Regions from separate parts of the Companilactobacillus farciminis KCTC 3681 genome, predicted to be linked through region 2. Evidence: predicted binding sites of a transcription regulator. Region 2 holds the regulator's gene; each other region holds the start of a gene.
What was found. The regulator HrcA, encoded in region 2, represses chaperone genes, less so after heat shock. The targets are predictions, from matches to a motif close to TTAGCACTCNNNNNNNNNGAGTGCTAA.
Positions count from the first base shown of each region.

Region 1: a site for HrcA is predicted at 2,610-2,636, ahead of LF20184_RS03515 (ATP-dependent Clp protease ATP-binding subunit). Genes of this name have one in related genera too.
Region 3: a site for HrcA is predicted at 4,906-4,932, ahead of groES (co-chaperone GroES). Genes of this name have one in related genera too.

Region 1 covers NZ_CP017702.1:737,581-745,739, reverse strand. The annotation lists gene LF20184_RS03530 (TetR/AcrR family transcriptional regulator) at 1-320, shown strand, start outside; gene ptsP (phosphoenolpyruvate--protein phosphotransferase) at 367-2,091, opposite strand; gene LF20184_RS03520 (phosphocarrier protein HPr) at 2,091-2,357, opposite strand; gene LF20184_RS03515 (ATP-dependent Clp protease ATP-binding subunit) at 2,684-4,882, shown strand; gene LF20184_RS03510 (PepSY domain-containing protein) at 4,940-5,494, opposite strand; gene LF20184_RS03505 (cell surface SD repeat-containing protein) at 5,592-7,562, opposite strand; gene LF20184_RS03500 (MucBP domain-containing protein) at 7,854-8,159, shown strand, end outside.
Region 2 covers NZ_CP017702.1:1,158,694-1,166,852, reverse strand. The annotation lists gene dnaK (molecular chaperone DnaK) at 1-1,655, opposite strand, end outside; gene grpE (nucleotide exchange factor GrpE) at 1,691-2,248, opposite strand; gene hrcA (heat-inducible transcriptional repressor HrcA) at 2,265-3,311, opposite strand; gene ribF (riboflavin biosynthesis protein RibF) at 3,488-4,414, opposite strand; gene truB (tRNA pseudouridine(55) synthase TruB) at 4,427-5,341, opposite strand; gene rbfA (30S ribosome-binding factor RbfA) at 5,451-5,810, opposite strand; gene infB (translation initiation factor IF-2) at 5,978-8,159, opposite strand, start outside.
Region 3 covers NZ_CP017702.1:1,959,548-1,967,706, reverse strand. The annotation lists gene LF20184_RS09690 (ABC-F family ATP-binding cassette domain-containing protein) at 1-306, opposite strand, end outside; gene LF20184_RS09685 (redox-sensing transcriptional repressor Rex) at 445-1,095, shown strand; gene manA (mannose-6-phosphate isomerase, class I) at 1,116-2,084, shown strand; gene LF20184_RS09670 (cation:dicarboxylate symporter family transporter) at 2,844-4,124, shown strand; gene LF20184_RS09665 (CPBP family intramembrane glutamic endopeptidase) at 4,209-4,760, opposite strand; gene groES (co-chaperone GroES) at 4,977-5,261, shown strand; gene groL (chaperonin GroEL) at 5,311-6,948, shown strand; gene LF20184_RS09650 (isopeptide-forming domain-containing fimbrial protein) at 7,013-8,159, opposite strand, start outside.

The sequences.
Region 1 (8,159 bases), 420 kb from region 2:
ATACTTTGGTGAACGTTTTTAATTTATTACTGGGATTTTTCCACAGCAATGAATCACTTTTGAACAGCATTAAGCAAAATAATGGAGTTAATTCACACCTTTGGCACAATATGTCCGGATATTTAAAAAACGAGGTCAACAAGGTAGTCTACCAATATTGTGCTGACAATCCTTCCAATCAAGTTCCTGCCAAAATGCTGTCACGTTTTTTCAGCGATCTGTTAATTGGGATGCTCGAATGGTGTCTATTCGATGAACCTGAAATTGATACTAAAACAGCCGATGATTACTTAAATGCTTTATTAAATGGAAAATTTTAACAAAAAAAAGAGCTCGCAAAATGCGAACTCTTTTTTTTAATACAAATTACTTGTTTAGATATTCTTCAACAAGCTTCTTGTTATCTTCATTAGTGATTGATTCATTAACAGCACGGTCAGCTAATGTAGCTAAGTCCTTTGTGCTCAACTTCTTCATCAAACTTCTTACACGAAGTACTGATGTTGCACTCATTGAGTATTCATCAAGACCCATGCTCAATAGTAGTGGAAGCATTGTGTTGTCACCAGCAGCTTCACCACACATACCAGCCCACTTGCCTTCTTTATGAGCTGATTCAATAACATGTTTGATCAATCTCAAGATTGAAGGGTTATATGGTTGGTATAGGTATGAAACGTGTTCATTACCACGATCAGCAGCCATAGTATATTGAATCAAATCATTTGTTCCAATACTGAAGAAGTCAACTTCTTTAGCAAATTGGTCAGCAAGAACAGCAGCTGCAGGAACTTCCATCATCATTCCTAATTGAATGTCGTCGGAAACCTTAACGCCGTCGTTAACTAAGTTAGCCTTTTCTTCTTCAAAGACCTTCTTAGCATCTCTAAATTCTTGCAATGTACCAATCATTGGGAACATGATACGTAAGTTACCAAAAGCAGATGCACGTAGCAAGGCTCTTAGTTGTGTTCTGAAGATTTCTTGTCTATCCAAACTGATACGGATAGCACGGTAACCTAGGAATGGGTTCATTTCTTCTGGAAGTGGTAGGTATGGCAAGTGTTTGTCACCACCGATATCCATTGTACGGACAACGACTGGCTTACCTTTCATTCCTTCAAGAACCTTCTTGTAGGCCTCAAATTGATCATCTTCAGTTGGAAGTTTATCTGATTGCATGTACAAGAATTCTGTACGATACAAACCGACACCTTCGGCACCATTTTCAATAACACCTTGTAAATCATCAGGAGTACCGATATTAGCAGCAATGTCAAAGTGATTGCCATCAGCTGTAACTGAAGGTTCGTCCTTTAATTTTTCCCATTCTGCTTTTTCTTCGGCAAACTTCTTGGCTAATTCAGTGTAATGTTTGATATCGTCATCAGTAGGTTCAACAATTGCAGCACCGTCTAAACCATCAACGATGACTGTATCGCCTTCTTTAACGTCTTTAGTGATTGTATCTGTACCAACAACAGCAGGTAGTTCCAAAGAACGAGCCATAATAGCTGAGTGGGCTGTACGACCACCAATATCAGTAACGAAACCTTTAACATACTTTTTGTTTAATTGAGCAGTATCACTTGGTGTCAAATCATGAGCAACGATAACGACTTCGTGGTCGATCAATGCTGGATTTGGTAATGCTACACCTAGTAGATGAGCCATAACACGCTTTGTGACATCGCGTACATCGGCTGCTCTTTCTTGCATATATGGGTTGTCTGTCATTCCTTCAAAGATAGCAATGAAGTTTTCTGATACATCGTGCAATGCTTGTTCTGCATTAACATTCTTATCTTTTACTTCTTGTTCAACGGCACCCGTAAATTCTGGATCAGCCAAAATCATCTTATGTGCATCAAAGACTTGAGCTTCTTCTTCACCTAGAGATTCCTTAGCGGTATCTCTGATTTTTGTTAGTTCATCATCTGATGTTGAAATAGCATCTTTAAGACGACTGATTTCTGCATCAGCATCTGAAATACTTTTCTTAGTGAAAGACAAATCTGGTTGAACTAAAAGGTATGCTTCTGCAGTTGCGATACCATCACTAGCTGCAATCCCTTTAATAGTTTTAACCATTATTCTGCCAAACCTTCCTTTGTCATTGTATCTGTAATAGCTACGATTGCGTCAGCAGCATCGTCACCATCGGCTGTAATTGTAACGTCAGCACCTTGGCCAACACCTAGTGACATAACACCCATGATTGACTTCAAGTTTACTGATTTACCTGAAAATTCGATGTTGATGTCTGAGCTGAACTTGCTAGCTGCTTGTACCAACATAGTAGCTGGACGTGCGTGGATTCCTGTTTCTGCAATAATGTGAAATTCTTTCTTTTCCATAATAAATACCTCACCATATAGTTATAAAATTCTGTAGTAATACTACAAATATTCACTAATTAATTTACCATTATCTTTCATTTTTCACAAGGGGCATGCTCAAAAAAAGTTAATATAAGTCAACTGCGATAAGACGTTTAACGCTTACAACGCTACTGCCTGAAAGCGTTTATATTATCAAACTTTTTCAAAGAAATTTGAAAAAATATTTTTATCTACTATTAATATAATAAAATTTTTCAATCTCAAGACTTAGCACTTGCATTCGTCGAGTGCTAATTATATACTACCGTTGTATCCTGTGATAGAGGAAAGGTGGGGTGCGTATGTTATGTCAGAATTGTCATAAGAATGAAGCAACAATTCATCTTTATACAAGTGTTAACGGTCAAAGGACAGAAATCAATCTCTGCCAAAACTGTTATCAAAAATTAAGAAATCAAGCTAACGAAGGTATGAATAATATGGCACAAAATCCGAACGGTGGATTTTCTAGTTTTGAAGACTTGTTCAACGCCTTAAACGGCGCACAACAACCTAATGCTTTCGAGCAACAAGGTCCCCAAACCCAAACTGGTGGCGGCAATGGAAATGGTCGCAGACCTAGAGGTAACGGAGTCTTAGATCAATACGGTGTCGATCTTACTGACCTTGCTAAAAAAGGACAGATTGATCCGGTCATTGGTCGTGACAAGGAAATTAATCGAGTAATTGAAATATTAAATAGAAGAACTAAGAACAACCCTGTTTTAATTGGTGAAGCAGGTGTTGGTAAAACTGCTGTTGTTGAAGGTCTTGCTCAAAAGATTGTTGATGGCGATGTACCAGAAAAACTACAAAACAAACATGTTGTACGTTTAGACGTTGTTTCCCTAGTTCAAGGTACTGGTGTCCGTGGTCAATTTGAACAAAGAATGCAACAACTTATCAACGAACTCCAAAAGAATAAGAATATCATCCTCTTCATTGATGAAATTCACGAAATCGTTGGTGCTGGTAACGCTGAAGGTGGCATGGATGCTGGGAACGTTTTGAAACCTGCCCTAGCTCGTGGCGACATTCAACTAGTCGGTGCAACCACTTTAAATGAATATCGGACCATTGAAAAAGACTCTGCCCTAGAACGTCGTCTTCAACCCGTTCAAGTCAACGAGCCAACAGTCGATGAAACTGTTCAAATTCTCAAGGGTCTTCAACCTAAATATGAAGATTATCATCACGTTAAATACTCTAATGAGGCTATCAAGGCTGCTGCTGAACTATCAGCTCGTTACATTCAAGATAGATTCTTGCCTGATAAAGCCATTGATTTGATCGATGAAGCTGGTTCAAAGAAGAATCTACAAATCAATCACGTTGACGTAGCTGACTTAGACAACAAGATCTCTGATGCTGAAGTCCAAAAGCAAGCTGCCCTACGTAATGAAGATTACGAAAAAGCCGCTTATTATCGTGATCAAGTTACAAAATTCCAAGATATGAAGAACAGCAACAAAGATGAACCCGCTGGTCAAAATATCGTTACCGATAAAGAAATCGAAAAAATTATCGAAGAAAAGACCAACATCCCTGTCGGTGAATTACAATCTAACGAACAAGCTCAATTAAAGAACTTGGAACCAGATTTGAAGAAGCACTTGATTGGTCAAGATAAGGCCGTCGGTGATGTAGCACGTGCAATTCGTCGTAACAGAGTTGGTTTTAACAAGTCCGGTCGTCCAATCGGTTCCTTCCTATTCGTTGGACCTACTGGTGTTGGTAAAACTGAACTTGCTAAACAACTTGCTCGTGAACTATTCGGTTCTGAGGATTCAATGATTCGTTTCGACATGTCTGAGTACATGGAAAAGCATTCAATTTCTAAGTTGATCGGTTCGCCTCCAGGGTATGTCGGTTACGAAGAAGCCGGTCAATTGACTGAAAAAGTTCGTCGTAATCCATACAGTCTAGTTCTACTAGATGAAATTGAAAAGGCTCATCCTGATGTTATGCACATGTTCTTGCAGATCCTCGATGACGGTCGTTTGACAGACTCTCAAGGTAGAACTGTCAGTTTCAAAGACACTATCATCATCATGACTTCAAATGCCGGACAAGGTGTGCAAGAAGCTAATGTCGGATTCAGTGCTGAAGCAAATGGTCAAACAAATTCAATCATGAATCGCTTATCTGAATACTTCAAACCAGAATTCTTAAACAGATTCGATGGTATCGTTGAATTCAACTCCTTGACTAAGGACAACCTCTTGAAGATCGTCGACTTAATGCTAGATGACACCAACAAGATGATTGCTGATCAAGGTCTAAGCATTCATGTAACTAAAGATGCTAAAGATAAATTAGTTGATTTGGGCTACAACCCTAAGATGGGTGCTCGTCCACTTCGTCGTGTGATTGAAGAACAAATTGAAGATAAAGTTGCCGACTACTTCTTAGATCATCCAAAGGATAAACAACTAGAAGCTCACGTCGACAAAGATGAAATTAAAATTTCTAAGTATAGTGCACCTGATACTGAAGAATAATTAGTGGTGCTAAACAAAAACACGAAGCCATTTGCTTCGTGTTTTTTTGTATCATAATTAATCTTTTTCAGTTTTAAGAACTTTACCCTTTTGAGCATGAATTTGCACTTCAGTTTCAGAACTGCCATTAACTACTTTAACTTCCCAAAAAGTCACGCCTAAGTCTTGCTCTAATTTAAATTCCGTAGCTTTTCCACCTTTAGCAGCTTTTTGAGCAATTTGAGCAGCCTTTTTTAAACTGATTATCTTTTTCAGATTTAACTTTTCTGTCTTAGCTTCAGAACGGTCTTCTTCATCCAAAGGTTCTTCTGACTTTTGCTTAATCTTCTTATTGATGGCATTAATGTTGAGCTGATATTCGGTCGTTTTGTCAGCACCCTCAATCGTATAAACTGGCTTGCCCAAATGCTTTTCCAATTCAATCGAAACAATATCAGCTTTAGGAAAGTTCTTTTGATAGACTTTGATGGCCTCATTGACGCTGACCTTAGTTTTTTCGACTAACTCACTATTAGCTGCTGAGTTATTGTCAGAACTATTAGATCCGTTAGAACAACCAACAATCACTCCTGTCATCAACAATAAAACGATTCCCAAAAAATACTTTTTCATTAATATCACCCACCTCTATTTTTACATTATCTTAATTATATTGGAACATTGTGATTTTTACCAAAAAAACGAAGCGGACATTTATCCACTTCGTTTTTTAAATACTGTCGGTAAAGACCCAGTTTAATTTCGTTTCGTAATTACCTGAGGCATTTAATTGCTTATTGTCCAATTCTAAAAGGATTCCTTTATCTGCTTGCCAGCTTAAAGAAGTCATTTCTTGACCCGATTTTGTTTGAGAAATGATGGCTGAACCAGTTAATAAGTCCTGTTCATAATCGTCATCAAAAAATTTCAAATGTCCAGCCAAGGTATTCTTGCTATCTTCACTAACAAAATCACTGTCTTGAGAAACTGACAAGGTGATTGGTGTTTTATCTCTTCTCATATCGTCGACGTCCATAACATTATCTGGCCAATTGCTCTCATTGTTTTGGCGGAAAATCACTTGATCGTTGCCAATTGGTTTGATTGAACCATAGTCAATATCTTTGATCGTATACTCCAATTTATTAGTCGTTAAATTCAAAGAACGTGGCGTACCGATTTTTTGGACACTGCTTCCGGAATCATCTGTTCCCGTCAAATAAGCAATTGAACGATAACTTTCACGCTTATTGACTGTCCCTACCGTGGTATCAACTACCAAATCGGCTGACTTCTGAATACCTAGATTGATATTCTTTACAATTAGAGTCAATTCATTGGAATCCGAATCTTTTTTGACTTCATAATCCGTATCACTTAATTCTTGATCATCCAAAGTAACCTTATTAATCGTTGTTCCAGCACGTAATGGCAAATTGTACGTTGCATCTTTTAGTTGTCCGCTACTACTATTGTTAGTAATAGTGGTTTTAAAGACTACATTATCATCGCTATTAACGTCATAGAGATTGGTCGAATTATCACTGCTATTGTCAAAGGTCTTATTTTCCAAAGTATCTTCTAGAGAAATATCCGGACCTCCATCGGGTAAAACGTGCAAAGTTGCTTCATTAGTCGTATACTCATAAGTTTTACCATTAGCTTTAACCGTGATATAAGCAAAGAATAACGTACCATCATCATTTAAAGTCGTCTTAGGAGTTGTATGTGAAGTTGCATTATTACCAACTTCGATTTCTGATTGTTCATGCGTAATTGGATCTTCTTTGAACCAACGAATCGAATAATTCATATCTTCCTGTTCATCAAACTCGCCAATATTACCCATCAATTCAAATTTAGCGGTTTCTCCGGCTTTGACAGTTTGATCTTCCAAACCACCACCAACGGTAACTTCAGCACTGCCAGAAACCTTAGTACCGTCATTGTTGATAGCTGTTGCCGTTACCGTAACAACTCCCGATTTAGTTCTCGTATTAGCCGTGATCAATCCGGAATCTTCATCAATCGTTGCTAAATCAGTATTATCGATGCTCCACTTGATATCGCCAGTAAAATTAGTAGGCGTAACTTTAGCGTGAGCATAAGTTGAAGTTGTAGTAATTTCGGAATCATAGTTATAAATATAATCATCATCGACTGAAACCTCAACGTCAGTTGCAGAAACGTGTTTATCTAAGGCATGAACAGCCGCAACTTTTGAATAGACGGTTGGTGCAAGAATCGTTGGAATTGCCATGTACCACTGTACTTCCTGTTGATAATATTTCGTACCTATTTCTTTAGGAGTAACTGTTAAATTCTTCTTTGTTCCACCATTCTTTTTAGAGACTTCAGTCCATTTTGTTCCATCAGTTGTTTCATACCATTGATAGTGTGCCCATGATGTTATAGTAAAAAGTGCTGTCCAAAAGGATCTCCCTTGGTCAGTTCTCAGAGTTGTCGAACTATCAACTACGGTATAGTTATTTGGTTGTGGCTGGAGATTATAACCAGATGTCATCCAAATACCTAAAAATTTTCTAACATCTCCAGTTGGTGTTTTATAAGGTGTGATATCTTCTACGGGAATCTCTTCATTGGCCGATACTTCTCGCTGAATCTTGTCAGAGAAAAGGCATGCAGCCATAAATGTTAACATGGCAATTAGGAAAGCCCATTTAACGTTTAATTTCTTCATGATGAAACCCCTTTCTTCATATTAGCGAAGAAATTATATCACGATACAAATAGTATATTAATTCACATTACACAATATTATTTTTATAAAAGTGATATATGTTTTAAGACGATTCATTTGACTTTTAGAAAAAAATTTATTCCATAATACTCACTTGTGGCAAAATTGTTAAAAAAGTCTTTACTGTTTATTATTTTTCCTTTAAATATCTTTAAGATACCTATATAAAAGGAATCCTACTGATTTTTTCATGTTAGAATGACAATAATTTAATGTTAGAAGGGAATTATTATGGGAAAGAAAACTCGTCAGCACCATTTTTCCCATAACGGGGAAAAGACTATGGAAAATGATGTATTATCACCTAAAATCAAAAAATTAACCCGCGATGATGTTGAGATCAAGGTCCACTATGTCAATTCTTTGGGTAAAGATATCGCTAAACCGGTCACTATCAAAGGCCATTATTTAGATAAATTAGATATTCCTTGGCAAGAAATACCCGGATATGTTTTGTCCTCAGTAACTAACTTCCAACAAACATTCATCCCCAATTCTGACGGAATCTATCTAGTTTATGCCAGTCAGCTTTCGGCT
Region 2 (8,159 bases):
AGGTCACCTGAGTCTTGAGCTTTCTTCAAAGCATCACGAGCATCTTGGGCTTTCTTGATTTCATCGTCAGAAACTTTACCCTTAACGTCTTTTAGAGTCTTGTCAGTTGCGAACAATGTTTGTTCAACGTCATTCTTAACATCGACTTCTTCCTTACGTTTGTTATCTTCTTCTTCGTGTTCCTTAGCTTCCTTCATCATTTGGTCGATTTCTTCATCGCTCAAACCTGATGAACTCTTGATAGTAATCTTTTGTTCCTTGTTTGTTCCCATATCCTTAGCAGATACATTAACGATACCGTTCTTATCAATATCGAATGTAACTTGGATTTGAGGTACACCACGAGGTGCAGCAGGAATATCTGTTAATTGGAAACGACCTAAGGTCTTGTTGTCGGCAGCCATTGGACGCTCACCTTGAAGAACGTGGATATCAACAGCACTTTGGTTATCAGCAGCAGTTGAGAAGACTTGTGACTTGCTTGTTGGGATAGTTGTATTTCTATCGATCAACTTAGTGAAGACACCACCCATAGTTTCGATACCAAGTGATAGTGGAGTAACATCTAGTAGAACAACGTCTTTAACATCACCAGAGATAACACCACCTTGGATAGCAGCACCAAGAGCAACGGCTTCGTCAGGGTTGATTGAGTGGTCTGGAGCTTTGCCAGTCCATTTAGCAACAGCATCTTGAACAGCAGGAATACGTGTTGAACCACCATTTAGGATAACCTTGTCGATGTCTGAAGTAGTTAAGTTAGCATCCTTCAAAGCATTGTCAACAGGGATCTTTGTTCTTTCAACTAGGTCTGAAGTCAATTCATCGAACTTAGCACGTGTCAATGTTTCTTCCAAGTGAAGTGGGCCATTAGCACCTGATGAAATAAATGGAAGACTGATTGATGTTTGAGCAACACCTGATAAGTCTTTCTTAGCTTTTTCAGCAGCATCCTTTAATCTTTGAAGAGCCATCTTGTCTTGACTCAAATCAACGCCATTTTCAGCCTTGAATTGTTCAACTAGCCAGTCGATGATCTTTTGGTCAAAGTCATCACCACCAAGACGTGTATCACCATTTGTTGAAAGTACTTCGAAGACTCCATCACCTAATTGAAGTACAGAAACATCAAATGTACCACCACCAAGGTCATAAACAAGGATCTTTTCGTCACCCTTGTCGTTATCTAGACCATAAGCAAGAGCTGAAGCTGTTGGTTCGTTAACGATACGTTGAACGTTCAATCCAGCAATCTTACCGGCATCCTTAGTAGCTTGTCTTTGTGAATCGTTGAAGTATGCAGGAACTGTAATAACAGCATCTGTAACTTTTTCACCTAAGTAGTCTTCTGAGAACTTCTTGATGTGTTGCAAGATGAAAGCTGAAATTTCTTGTGGTGTGTATGACTTGCCGGCTACAGTAACTTTGTAACCTGCTTCACCCATGTGACGTTTGATTGATGAAACTGTATCAGGGTTTGTGATAGCTTGTCTTTTGGCAACTTCACCAACTTGAATTTCACCATCTTTAAATGCAACAACTGAAGGAGTTGTTCTTGCACCTTCTGGGTTTGTAATAATCTTTGGAGAACCGCCTTCCAAAACGGCTACAGCAGAGTTTGTAGTACCTAAATCAATACCAATAACTTTAGACATAAACCTAAACCTCTTTTTAATTTTTTATTTACTAATTATTGTGCAACGACAACCATTGCTGGACGTAAGACACGGTCTTCAAGTTTGTATCCCTTTTGAAGGACTTGAACAACGGTATCTTTCTTGTGGTCATCATCAGCTGGAACAGTTTGAACAGCTTGAGCAACTGCAGGATCAAACTTCTCACCTACATTGTCGATAGCTTTGACATGGTTGTCTTCCAATGCTTTAACCATGTGTTGTTGAACCATCTCGATACCCTTCTTCAATTGCTTGCTTGAGTCATCTGTGGCTTCAACATTCAAAGCACGTTCCAAATTATCCAAAACGGGAAGAATTTCAGTAGCTAGCTTTTGTCCGTCATATTTAAGCATACCAGCAACTTCTTTTTTATGACGATTATTCATATTTTGAATTTCAGCTTGGCTTCTTAAGAACTTGTCTTCCAAGTCCGCATTCTTGGCATTAAGATCTTTGATCTCTTTGTCTTTTGGATCTTGTTTTTCAGCTGTTTTCTTTTCAGCTTTTTTATCAGTCTTTGAAGTTTCTTCTTTAGCAGTCTTCAAATCTTGATCTTTTTGTTTATCTGCCATTACTTCCTCCTAAATTTCAAGAATCATCATACCTTGAATAATAATCAATCAACCTTTTCGCTAATTCAACTCTAAATTCGCCTAACAAACCAATCAATTGCGAATAATGCATCGTAGTTGGGCCAAGTAAGGCAATGACGCCTTTACCGTGATGTCCAACATCATAATTAGCAGTAATGATACTGTAATTCTTCAATGCATCACTACCTAATTCGCTTCCTAAACGAACTTTTATTCCATCATCTAAAATCGATGGATCTAACAGTTTTCTCAAATCGTTGCTTTGATTAATTATCGAGAACAACGACTGAACCTCTGACATATCGTCACTATTAGCATAATTCAAAAGATTCAATTGACCGTCGACATAATACTTCTCTGATTCAGCCTTCTTAAAGAGTGAATCCATCATATCCAACAAACCATCAGTTGAATACATATATTCGGAAAGAATTGCTGGGACATCGCTGTGAAGCATTCGAAGGACTTTATTCAAAGGTTGTCCAACTAATTTATCATTCACGATGTTGACGATTTTTTCAATTAATGAAGTATCAAAATCATCATCGACAGTATAAATATTATTTTCTACATTATTATCACTTGTGACAATGATTGCCATAAGTTGATGTGCATTCAATGGGACGATTCTAAATCCAGTCAAACGAATCGAACTGCTTTCAGGTCCCAAAGTAATTGCGGTGTAGCTAGTTAAATGAGATAAGATCTTGGCGGATTGTTCGATAATATCACCGATTTGATGATATGTTTTACCGAAATCCTCGTCAATTCTTTGAGCTATATCTTGTGGCACACTAGTTGGTTGTACCAGATGATCGAGATAATAGCGATATCCCATTGCCGAAGGAATTCGACCTGAAGAAAGATGGGTCTTCTCGAGGTACCCAACTTCTTCGAGCATTGCCATTTCATTTCTGATTGTCGCAGAACTTACATGAAATGGTAATTCGTTCATCAATGTCTTCGACCCAACCGGCTGGCCGGTATCTGTAAATATGCGCACGACTTCTCTCAAGATTGCATCTTGACGTTGTGATAGCATTATACCGTCCTCCTTTTTAGCACTATTCATACCTGAGTGCTAACAATGTAAAATATAACAATCTATCCTAATAGTGTCAAGTATGCACGCTCAATTTCCATAATTATTTCCATAACTGACCTTTTTTATAAACAATGAAAAAGAGAACCTCTTGGCTTACACCATAAGTCCTCCATCTATAAAACTTTTAAAGAATTGCTTTTATCTAATTCTAACTGTTTGATCAAGCCTTCTGCACCATCGAACTTCACTTCGCCACGAAGATACTTGACCCATTCGATCACAACCGGTTGACCATAAATATCCTGATTAAAGTCAAAGATATTCGACTCGATCGTAATACCGGTATTCTCTTTGAACGTTACGTTATAACCAACTGAGGTCATCGAATTGTACCAAACGCCAGCTACTTTTATTTTAGTAGCATAAACGCCGATTGACGGAATCAATTGATCTCCATCGACTGCAATGTTAGCTGTTGGATAACCGAGTGTGCGACCACGTTGCAATCCGTGAATGACCTTACCTTGATTTTGGTAATTGTAGCCTAAAAATTTATTGGCTTCAGAGATTTTGTCACTAGTGATGAACTCTTTGATAGCACTGGAACCAATCTTTTGATCATTGATCAATTGTTCTGGCACCATAACAGTTTCAAAATTACCTTTAGAATAATTAGGTAGATTAGCCATGTTAGCAACATCTTTTTTACCATAAGTGTAGTCAAAACCGGCAACAACGTATTTAGCTTTGAGGTCGATCATGTATTGATCCACGAATTCTTGTGGCTTAAGGTGGGCGAAATCAGGCGTGAACTTCACAAAATAAAGATAGTCCACTCCTAATCCTTCAACTAGCTGAGCTTTACGGCTTCTCGTTGAAAGATATTTAAAATTAGTTTCGTGTTGATAAACAGTTCTAGGTGATCGATCAAAGGTCAAGAGGATTGATTTCAAATTATGCTCTTTAGCTAATCTCACACCCGTCTTGATAACCTTTTGATGTCCTAAATGTACCCCGTCAAAAAAGCCCATGATCAACACTGTTGCTTCGGCTGGCAATTGCTCTTTTTTTAGCGGATGTTTAACATTAATAATCTGCATAATTACCCTCTTTTACTTATTGTTCAATAACATCAAATCTGGAATCCACATATTTCTAACTTTATCATACTTGTAAAGTGCTTTGGTTACGCCATCTCTTTGGACACGTAATTGTTTAGTTTTGTCAGAGTCAACGTCTTTTTCTTCTAAAAATCCCCCATGACTGACACGAACATCCCACTGTTCATCGTTCAATTCTAAACTAGGCACCTCTTTTAAAACTTCATCGATCGACTTCAAGAAATGATAATCATCTTTTTCCATCATCTCTTCAATTTGACCTAAGGTAAAAGTCTCTTCAATTGGAAAACCAGCACTTTTTACTCGCGTCAATTGCGACATAAAGGCAGGATATCCTAATAATTTACCAAATTCTACAGCTAAAGTTCTGACATAAGTTCCTTTAGAACATTTAACGTGAAATTTAATCGTTTGATAACCCGTTGTTTCGTCGAAACTAGGTTCTGAAGTCATTGAAAAGCTATAAATGTGAATTTGGCGAACTGGTCGTTCTACTTCGATACCAGCTCGAGCATACTCATAGAGTTTCTTACCATTCACACGAACAGCTGAAAACATTGGTGGAATCTGCTTTAAGTCCCCGGTCATTTGTTCAAAAGTCTGCTCTAATTCTTCATTAGTGAATGGCTTTGACAATTTCTTTTCCTCAACAGTTTCGCCTTCACGGTCTTCAGTAGTCGTTGAACGTCCAATAGTGATTTCTCCGGCATATTCTTTAGGAGAGCCCGTCAAAGTGTTTACCAGCTTCGTTGCTTGTCCAACGCAGATTGGCAAAACTCCATCAACCAACGGATCCAAAGTTCCTGTGTGGCCAATTTTTCTCGTGTGCAAGATTTTTCTTAATTTATATACATAGTCCGAACTAGTTTGTCCGATTTCTTTATTTAATGGAATTACTCCGTCCATAACAAATCTCCATTTTTCGTAATATCATTAATAATTTTACTAGTCTTCCTTAACAATAGAAAGTTTTCCACAAAAAAACAGGCAAGAAAAAAATTCCCACCTGTTTTTTTTAACGATTAGCTTCGTCTTGGTGTAACTTAGCAATCAATTTATCAATCTTTTCTCCGTAACGAACTGATTGATCTTGCTTGAATTCGAGTTCAGGGACTTTGTACAAAGTTAACTTTTGACCTAATTCACGACGAATCAAGCCTTTAGCTTTATCTAGTCCTGCTTGAGTTTTTTCAACATCACTAGCTTTTTCAGATAGAATGCTGTAATAAATTGTGGCTTGTTGCAAATCACCGGTCATTTCGACACCTGTGACTGTAACGCCTTGAACTCTAGGATCTCTTACACGTTTAAGAAGAATATCGTTAACTTCTTTTTGAATTTCTTGTTCAACACGACCTATACGATGTTTTACCATGCTGTACCTCCATAATTATTTTCAAACTATCTCTAGTTTACTTGTCATCTTTTAATCATCACTGCTTGATTATATCACATTACTTGGCAATTCTTTTTGTTGAATAATTTGTCAAAAAAATAAAGTCAGAATGTTTCAACAGCATTCCGACTTTATTAGATAATTAACTATTTAACTGGAACTTGTTCCATAACATAAACTTCGACTTCATCGCCGATCTTAATATCGTTGTAGTTTTCGATTGTGATACCACATTCGAATCCTGAACCAACTTCCTTAACGTCATCTTTGAAACGTTTTAGAGAAGCTAGCTTACCTTCAGTAATAACGATACCGTCTCTGATAAGTCTTACGCCACTATCACGTTGGATCTTACCACTGTTTACATAACAACCAGCGATAGTACCAATCTTAGATACGTTGTATGTTTCACGAACAGTCAAGTTACCAATAACTTTTTCTTCGTAAACTGGTTCCAACATACCCTTCATAGCAGCTTCGATTTCGTCGATAGCCTTGTAAATAACTCTGTGTAGACGAATATCAACATTTTCATCCTTAGCTTGAACCTTGGCTTGAGCAGTTGGACGAACGTTAAATCCAATGATGATAGCGTTACTTGCAGCAGCCAAGTTAACATCACTTTCAGTAATGGCACCAACGGCAGAGTGAATGATATTGACACGAACGCCTTCAACTTCGATCTTCTTCAAACTTCCGGCAATGGCTTCAGCAGAACCTTGAACATCGGCTTTAATAATAACGTCGACTTGTTTAAGTTCTCCCTCTTTCATTGTTTCGAACAAGTTATCAAGAGTTACAGGGTTAGTATTTTGACGTTCCTTTTGAAGAGCACGACTAGCACGTTCTTCACCGGCGGCACGAGCTGTCTTTTCATCATCGAAGACAACGAACTTGTCGGCTGATTCAGGAACATCGTTTAGACCAGTAATTTCAACTGGCTCTGATGGTTTAGCATTCTTGATGTCTTTACCATTGTAGTTTGTCATTGTTCTGACACGACCAAAGGTATTACCAACAACGATTGGATCACCAACATGTAGTGTACCTTGTTGAACTAGCAATGTAGCAACTGGTCCACGACCCTTATCCAACTTAGCTTCGATAACAGTACCGATAGCCTTTTGTTGAGGGTTAGCCTTTAATTCTAGAACATCAGATTCTAGAAGAACCATTTCTAGCAATTCGTCGATATTTGTACCCATTTTGGCAGAAATATTAACAAAGATAGTATCCCCACCGTAATCTTCTGGAACTAAGTCATATTGCATTAGTTCTTCGATTACGTGTTGTGGGTTAGCACCTGGCTTATCGATCTTATTGATAGCTACGATAATTGGGTCATTTGCGGCCTTGGCGTGGTTGATAGCTTCAATTGTCTGTGGCATAACACCATCATCAGCAGCAACAACCAAAATAACGATATCAGTAATATCAGCACCACGAGCACGCATATTAGTAAAGGCAGCGTGTCCTGGAGTATCCAAGAATGTAATCAATCTGTCTTTTAGACGAACTTGGTAAGCACCGATATGTTGAGTGATACCACCAGCTTCACCGGCAGTAACATGTGTGTGTCTTAGGTGATCAAGCAAGGTTGTCTTACCATGATCAACGTGACCCATGATTGTAACTACTGGTGGGCGAGTAACAAGGTTCTCCGTTGTATTAACTTCAGCATCGAAGTACTTGTCGATATCGGCAACATCTTCTTGAACCTTTTCTTCTGACTTAATACCGTAATCTTCAGCCAACAATTCAATGGTATCTTTATCCAATGACTTGTTTTGGTTGATCATAATACCAAGCATAAAGAGTTTCTTAACAATTTCAGCTGGTTCTCTGTGAATCAACTTACCAATATCTTGAGCGTTCATACCCACTGTATAAACAAGTGTTTCTGGTAATGGACGTTCCTTTCTTTGTGGCATTGGCTTCTTAGGTTCAGTACGTTGACGTTGTTGACGTTTACGTTCTTTCTTCTTCTTACGACTACCAAATGGATTAGCAAGATTTTGTTTGTGGCCAAAGTCACGATTATTGTTAGTTGGTTTTGGCTTCTTGTATTCTGGCTTTGGAATATTAACGTTTGCTACAGTTGACTTAGGAGTTTCCTTAGCCTTGGCAGCTGCGTTGTTGTTATTAGGTCTTCTGTTTTGATTTTGGTTATTGTGATTATTATTGTTGTTACGGTTATTTACATTATGGTTGTTGTTGTTCTTGTTATAACGATTGTTGTTCTCGTTATTATTGTTAGGACGGTGATTGTTTCTATGAGCATTGTCACTGTTATTTGTGCGGTTGTTATTAGGACGATTGTTATGATTT
Region 3 (8,159 bases), 800 kb from region 2:
GCGCATCTTTTTTTCCTGAGCTTTGAGGTAGTCAAAGACGTGCTCCAATTCATCAAAAATTTTACTGTCATTATTTAATCCTGAGTCCTGAGCTAAGTAGCCAATATTGGTGTCTTTTTTGAGTGCAATATTGCCACTGTTGTAGCTCTCTTGGTCAGAGATGATTTTTAATAGGGTAGATTTACCTACACCATTGCGACCAACGAGGCCGATACGACTATTGTCTTGAATTTCGAAACTGACATTTGAAAAGAGTTTCTTCGTTCCAAAATTTTTGGTAATGTTTTGTGCTTGTAATAAAATCAAGTTGATTGCTCCTTTACCTTATTCACAATTTTATCATTAATTAATAATTTATGCCTTTATAGGTTTAACGTGTTGCGTTTTTTGTGTTTTTTATTTAGTATAAATGTTAGTGAAATGACACACATATGGTGGTAAATTATGACAAAAACAACAGTTCCAAACGCAACAATAAAGCGTTTACCAATTTATTATCGTTACTTCCAATTTCTCAAGGATGAGGGTACAAAAAAAATCTCCTCTGGTGAATTATCAGAAGGGGTTAAGATAGATAGTGCTACAATTAGACGTGACTTCTCATATCTAGGTGCACTTGGCAAGCGTGGCTATGGCTACGATGTAAACGATTTAGTAACGTTCTTTAAGAAGTTATTGAATCAAGACAAACGTACCAACGTCGCTTTAGTTGGGGTCGGTAATTTAGGTAACGCCTTACTAAATTATAACTTTTCTCGGACAAATAATGTTCGAATTGCAGCAGCTTTTGATATTAATAAAGAAATTGTCGGTACAGTCAAGAGTGGAGTTCCCGTTTACGATATTAGTGAACTAAAGGAACAACTCCACTTGCAACAGATCGACGTCTGCATTTTGACAGTTTCTTCAAATGCTGCGCAAACAACAGCCGACTTGTTAGCTGATGCTGGAGTTCGTGGAATCTTGAACTTTACGCCGGTTATTATCAACGTGCCAAGCAGTATTCGCGTTCACTATGTCGATTTGGCAAACGAATTGCAAACGTTGATTTTCTTCTTGGACCGTGATAAGTCAATGACTGAAGAAATAGAATAAATTTTTGGGGGAATTTTTTTATGAGTGAACCATTATTTTTAAAACCCGTCTTTCATGAGAAACTCTGGGGTGGAAGAAAACTAGAAACAGAATTTGGCTACAACATTCCTGATGGAACAATTGGTGAATGCTGGGCAATTTCTGGACATCCACATGGTAAAGAACAAGTCGTAAATGGCGAGTTTGCTGGTCAAATCCTTGCCGATCTATGGAATGACCACAAAGAATTATTCGGTAATCCTAAGGGCAAAGTATTTCCACTTCTAACAAAGATTTTGGATGCAAATGCTAGCCTATCAGTTCAAGTTCATCCTGACAACGAATATGCTGAAAAGCACGAACACGAGCTAGGCAAGACAGAATGCTGGTACATCATTGATGCAGAACCAGGTTCATACTTGATTTATGGTCACAATGCTAAGAACAAAGCTGAACTCGACCAAATGATCGAATCAGGCGACTGGGATCACTTATTAAGAAAAGTTCCTGTTAAGAAAGGTGAATTCTACTACGTACCAAGTGGTACAGTTCACGCCTTGAACAAGGGAATCATGGTCTTAGAAACACAACAAAGCAGTGATACAACTTATCGTTTGTATGACTATGACCGTGTCGACAAGACTACTGGTAAGAAACGTGATCTTCACATCAAACAATCAGAAGACACAATCACAGTACCTCACAAAGATCCAAAACTAGATATTCAATCTAAAGAAGTTGGCAAGAACAAGTTTACAACCTTCGTTCAACCACCAATCTCACCATTCTTCTCAGTTTATCACTGGGAAATCAAAGAACCAGTTCAATTGCACCACCAAATTGGTAAGTACACATTGATCTCAGTTCTAAACGGTGAAGGTAAGATCACTGCTGACGGTAAAGACTATGACTTGAAGAAAGGTACACACTTGATTGTTCCTGCAACAATCAACGAGTGGACTTTGTCAGGTGATTTGGATATTATCGCTTCAGAATCTGGTGAAAACTAAATTAACTATTTTGAGGGATGCTAAACTGCCGTCGTCCGTTCGGCACTGGAAAACGCTGGAACGCTGTGGCTACAACTTGGAGCCTTTGCTAAGACCAAAACCGGGCAAAGTCTTCAAGATTGGGCTTCCACTAAGCGATAAATCGCTAAGTGGAATTTCACGGCTGAGCATTTTCCAGTACCTCGCTCCCGACTAGATTATGGTTTCTATCTTTATATAAATTGCTTCAAAAAAATTAATAGAGGATGTTATTAGAATTGCAATAGATTGTTGTATTCTAATGATGTCCTTTTTTGTTTTATTTGTGTAAGGAATAAAGAAATAGGGCTGCTTTTTAGGAATTATGTGTCTAATTCAATCCAAATAGAAATTGAAATCTAGTCGGTAGCAAAAATCCTGTGGCGGCTCAATAGCCAAATTTCTCTTGGCAATTTATTGCCTAGTGAAAGACCGAGTTTTGAGATTTTGCGCACTTGGTTTATGCAAAAGCTCAAAATCGCGTCGGCTATGTTCCAGCCAGCCACAGGATTTTTGCGGACGACGGCATTTTTACACTTACCCCCAAAAATAAATCCGTATATTTTTCTTCAAAAAATCCCAAATTAAACTAAAACTAGAACATTAAACCATTATTAAAATAAAATAGTTCGTCCTTAAAATCAAAATGAAAAAACCTTTAATTTGGAATCGCTAACATTTTCCATTTTGATGAAAAGTCTTCTATAATTAAAAATAAGCTTACTTAAAGGGGACCTAAAATTGCAAAAGCAAAAGTTTTTCCGGATAAGCTTAGGTTGGCAAATCATCATTGGTTTGATCCTAGGTATTATTTTGGGGCAGTTATTCTATCAGAATAAGGCTGCCATTCAAGTTATGCAAAACATTGGTACGATGTTTATCTCCATGATTCAAATGATCGTTTTACCAATCGTTATTTCCTGTTTGACCGTTGGTATCGCCAATATGGGTGATATTAAGAAACTTGGTCGGATTGGATTAAAAACTTTAATTTATTTCGAAATTATGACAACAATAGCGATTATTATTGGTATTATCGTCGCTAATGTTACTCATCCCGGTACCTTTATTGACATTCATAGTCTAAAAGGTTCGGATATTAGTCAATATACTGCGACGGCAAAAACTGCCAAACATTCGGGTATTTGGTCAATCTTGATGAGTATCATTCCAACAAATATCTTTGCCTCGCTTGGAAAAGGCGATATGTTGCCAATTATCTTCTTCTCTGTATTGTTCGGATTAGGAACGGCTTCAATTGGTAAACAAGGTAAGATTATCGTTGATGTTTTAAACGCTGTCGCTAACGTTATGTTCAAAGTAACTAACTGGGTTATGCGTTTAGCTCCAATTGGTGTCTGTGCTTTGATCGGTGTTACAGTTGGTGAGATGGGCTTTAGTTCCCTCAAGCCATTATTGTTATTCATTGTGATTGCTTATGCGACAATGGCATTTTTCGTCTTTGTCGTCATGGCTGGTGTGGGACATTTGTTCCACGTTAGATTTTATGAAATGTTCAGAATTATTGAAAATGAAGTTACTTTAGCTTTTACGACCGCTAGTTCGGAAGCTGCTCTACCTAAGATGATGGAAAAGATGCAAGATTATGGTTCTTCAAAAGGAATCGTTTCATTCGTTATTCCAACGGGTTATACTTTTAACCTTGATGGTTCTGCCATTTATCAATCACTAGCTGCTTTGTTCTTGGCTCAAGCCTACAATATCCACTTATCTCTTGGGCAACAAATTACCCTTGTAGTGGTATTGATGTTAACATCTAAGGGGATGGCCGGAGTGCCAGGTGCATCATTTGTTGTGCTACTAGCCACAGTTTCAACAATTGGTGTTCCAATGCAAGGTTTGACCTTCATTGCTGGTATTGACCGTCTCGTAGATATGGGACGTACTGCTGTTAACGTTGTTGGTAATTCACTAGCAACTGTTATTATTGCTAAGAGTGAGCATGAGTTCGATGAGGACAAAAGAGAGAAGTATGTCGCATCCTACAAGCGTGGAGACTAAGATTTCCATGTAGTAAGAAACAAACGATTTAAACACACGTAAATAGCCTACCGATAATTTTATAATTACCGATAGGCTATTTTTTTAGGCGATACTCATGGTCAAAACGATGGCATTCATAATGATGTGACTACCGGCGCTGACGTAGATATTTTTTGACTTGTAATAAATAAAAGCAAACCACAATCCCATAGCGACATAAACTAAGAATCTCGTATCTTGATGCATGAAAGCAAAGATAACTGCCGAAATAATTGCAGCAATGTAAATATTAGTAGGTTTGATCAAGTTGGCGAAGAATACTCGTCTGAAGATGATTTCCTCCATTATCGGAGCAGCAATCATAACGTAAAGGAAATAGTAAGGATATTCTTTGACCATCAACAGCAAGCCAATCGTATTTTGCGAATTAGTGCTGGCATGAAAGACTAGTTGATCTAAAAAGCCGATTCCGAATTGAACTACGATGGCACCGACCGTACCCAAGATGATCCACTGTAAATCGTGATTGAGGTCAGATTTTTTTTCAAAAGGTAGTGGACCGCTTAATTTAACTAAGTAGATCATCACACCAGTTGCGATAAGTGAACCTAGGGTAATAGTAAGAAAATACGCTGAGCCCGTGATAGAGAGCATTGATAGGATTGTCCCTAACGATAACAGCAGGATATAGGTTAGCAGCGTGAAAAACTGATTTTTTTGGTAAGACATGATTCCCTCCGAATTTTTTAAAGGTAAATACTTGCAACTTCACAATATAATGTTAATATAAAACTTGTGATTAGCACAAGAGATGTTTGAGTGCTAAAAAAGTTAAAAAAACGTAGAATTACTATATTGGAGGTATTTAAATTGTTAAAACCACTTGGAGATAGAGTCATTGTAACAGTCGATAAAGAAGAAGAAAAGACAGTTGGTGGTATTGTTTTAGCTAACAATGCTAAAGAAAAGCCACAAACAGCTGAAGTTGTTGCTGTCGGTGCTGGATTAGTTACTGATGATGGCAAGACAGTACCTATGAACGTTAAGAAGGGTGACAAAGTTCTTTTTGACAAGTATGCAGGCTCAACAGTTAAGTATGAAGACAATGAATATTTAATCCTTCATGAAAAAGATATCATGGCAATCGTTGACTAATAAAAGTACTTTTAGATAAATTTTTACAGAATATGGAGTGTGAAATTTAATGGCAAAACAAATTAAGTTTTCAGAAGATGCACGTTCAAAGATGATGGACGGTGTTAACAAATTAGCTGACACAGTTAAGACAACAATCGGACCTAAGGGTAGAAACGTTGTTCTTGAAAAGAATTACGGTTCACCAGAAATCACAAACGATGGTGTTACAATCGCCAAGAGCATCGAACTAGAAGACCACTTTGAAAACATGGGTGCAAAGCTAGTTTCTGAAGTAGCTTCAAAGACAAATGACATTGCCGGTGACGGTACTACTACAGCTACTGTTTTGACACAAGCAATCGTTAAAGAAGGTATGAAGAACGTTACAGCCGGTGCTAACCCTGTTGGTATCAGAACTGGTATCGAAAAGGCTACAAACGCTGCAGTTGATGAACTTCACAAGATTTCACACAAGGTTTCAGGCAAGAATGATATTGCTCAAGTAGCTTCAGTTTCATCAGCTAGTGAAGAAACAGGTAAGTTGATCGCTGACGCCATGGAAAAAGTTGGTAACGATGGTGTTATCACAATTGAAGAATCAAAGGGTATCGATACAACTCTAGACGTTGTTGAAGGTATGCAATTTGATCGTGGATACATTTCACAATACATGGTTACAGATAACGACAAGATGGAAGCTGACCTCGACAATCCTTACATCTTGATCACAGACAAGAAGATTTCAAACATCCAAGATATCTTGCCATTACTACAAAAGATTGTTCAACAAGGTAAGGCATTGCTTATCATTGCTGATGATATTGATGGTGAAGCATTACCAACACTTGTTTTGAACAAGATTCGTGGTACATTCAACGTCGTTGCTGTTAAGGCTCCTGGCTTTGGTGACCGTCGTAAGGCTCAACTAGAAGATATCGCTACATTAACTGGTGGTACAGTTATTACTTCTGATCTTGGTCTTGAACTAAAAGACACAACAATGGATCAATTAGGCCAAGCTGGTAAGGTTACTGTTACAAAGGACAACACAACAATCGTTGAAGGTTCAGGTAACAAGGATGCTATCAACGAACGTGTTGACCTATTGAAGAAACAAATTTCTGAATCAACATCAGACTTCGACAAAGAAAAATTACAAGAACGTCTAGCTAAATTAGCTGGTGGTGTTGCTGTTGTTAAAGTCGGTGCTGCTACTGAAACAGAACTAAAAGAACGCAAATACAGAATTGAAGATGCTCTAAATGCTACACGTGCCGCTGTTGAAGAAGGCTACGTTGCTGGTGGTGGTACAGCTTTGATGAATGTACTTGGCAAGGTTAAAGAATTAAAGGCTGAAGGCGACGTTCAAACAGGTATCAACATCGTTGCCCGTGCTTTGGAAGAACCATTACGTCAAATAGCTGAAAACGCTGGTTACGAAGGTTCAGTTATCGTTGAACACATCAAGAACCAAGAAAACGAAATTGGTTTCAACGCTGCTACTGACAAGTGGGAAAACATGGTTGAAGCCGGAATCATCGACCCAACTAAGGTAACACGTTCAGCACTACAAAATGCTGCCAGTGTTGCATCACTATTGTTGACAACAGAAGCAGTTGTTGCTGACAAGCCAGAACCAAAGGATAACAATGCTGCACCCGCTGCTGGTAACCCTGCTGCCGGTGGTATGGGCGGTATGATGTAATTTAACCCCAATAAATAATACAAAAGCGCTAGTAGATTTTTCTACTAACGCTTTTTTTGTTGTCCTATTCAATTGGTGTGTCAGCAATCGTCCAAGTTACTTGACCACTGTATTGACCTGATGTTGCCGTGCTAGGAACTCTTAGTTTCCATTTATCTAAAACGACATATTTAGTAAGGTCTAGTGGTTCATCAGAGCCAACGAACTCTTGATTGTTGATGGGAATTCCCGTTGTAGATAATGGTTCCCAATCATCGACTGCTTCATTGGAACTATTGTCGAGCAATAAGGATAGGCCATCATCTTGAATCAATTTGTCGTCTCCATTAGCCAGAGCTTGATCACTGTTATTGTCGTAGCTGACTAAAACTTGATATGGGGTTTCGGCGCTGTGACTGACAATGAGATTTCCTTTAGTTTGCTTATTTGTCAGCATCTTTTCGGTACCAGTGGAGTTGATGCTGCCGAAGTCGATTAGTTCTGGGACTTCGATGAAGGAAGTTGTTGGAACAGGGGGATGAACGTTAATATAGATGGAATTTGAAGGGTCAATATACAAAGATTCACCTGTCAAAAAGTTTGTAGCATCTAGAAGTTGAGCGTAATTCTCAATAGTTTCTTCAATATTACTATTTACTTTAACGTGGAAAATAAATGTATTCGATTGATTAGCAGGAGTGACAGGCGGATATATTCCATTAAAAATAGAGTCTGATTGTCCCGCACCGTTCAAAGTTACACTACCAGGAACTAATTGTAATTTATCTTTTGAAGTGTATCCAGTATTGATGTTGTTAACATATCGAGTTCTATTATCAGTTGCAACACTAGCTGTGAAGACAGATTTAATTTCAAGTGTATCTCCAGTAGTAGCGTCTACAGTATCGGAGAAATTACTGTTAGGATCAGCAGTGATGTTACGTACTTGGTGAGTAAAATCATAACTGTAATTTGGGATTTCAATAGGAATATCGACACTATCTTCATAAGTTCTAGTATCACTGAAGCCTTTATTGTAACCAGTGAATTGAACCGTATTAGTGAGTATTCCATTAGGTGCATAAATGGGAGCTTTATTATTGATAGTGGCGTCAAATTCATAAGTTGCAGTTGCACCATCAGTAACGCCAGTATTAGGGTTGTAATCAATTCCAGTTCCACTTTCATTTATCAGAGCACTATTAGGATCGATGGTTAAGCCCTTTGGCAAG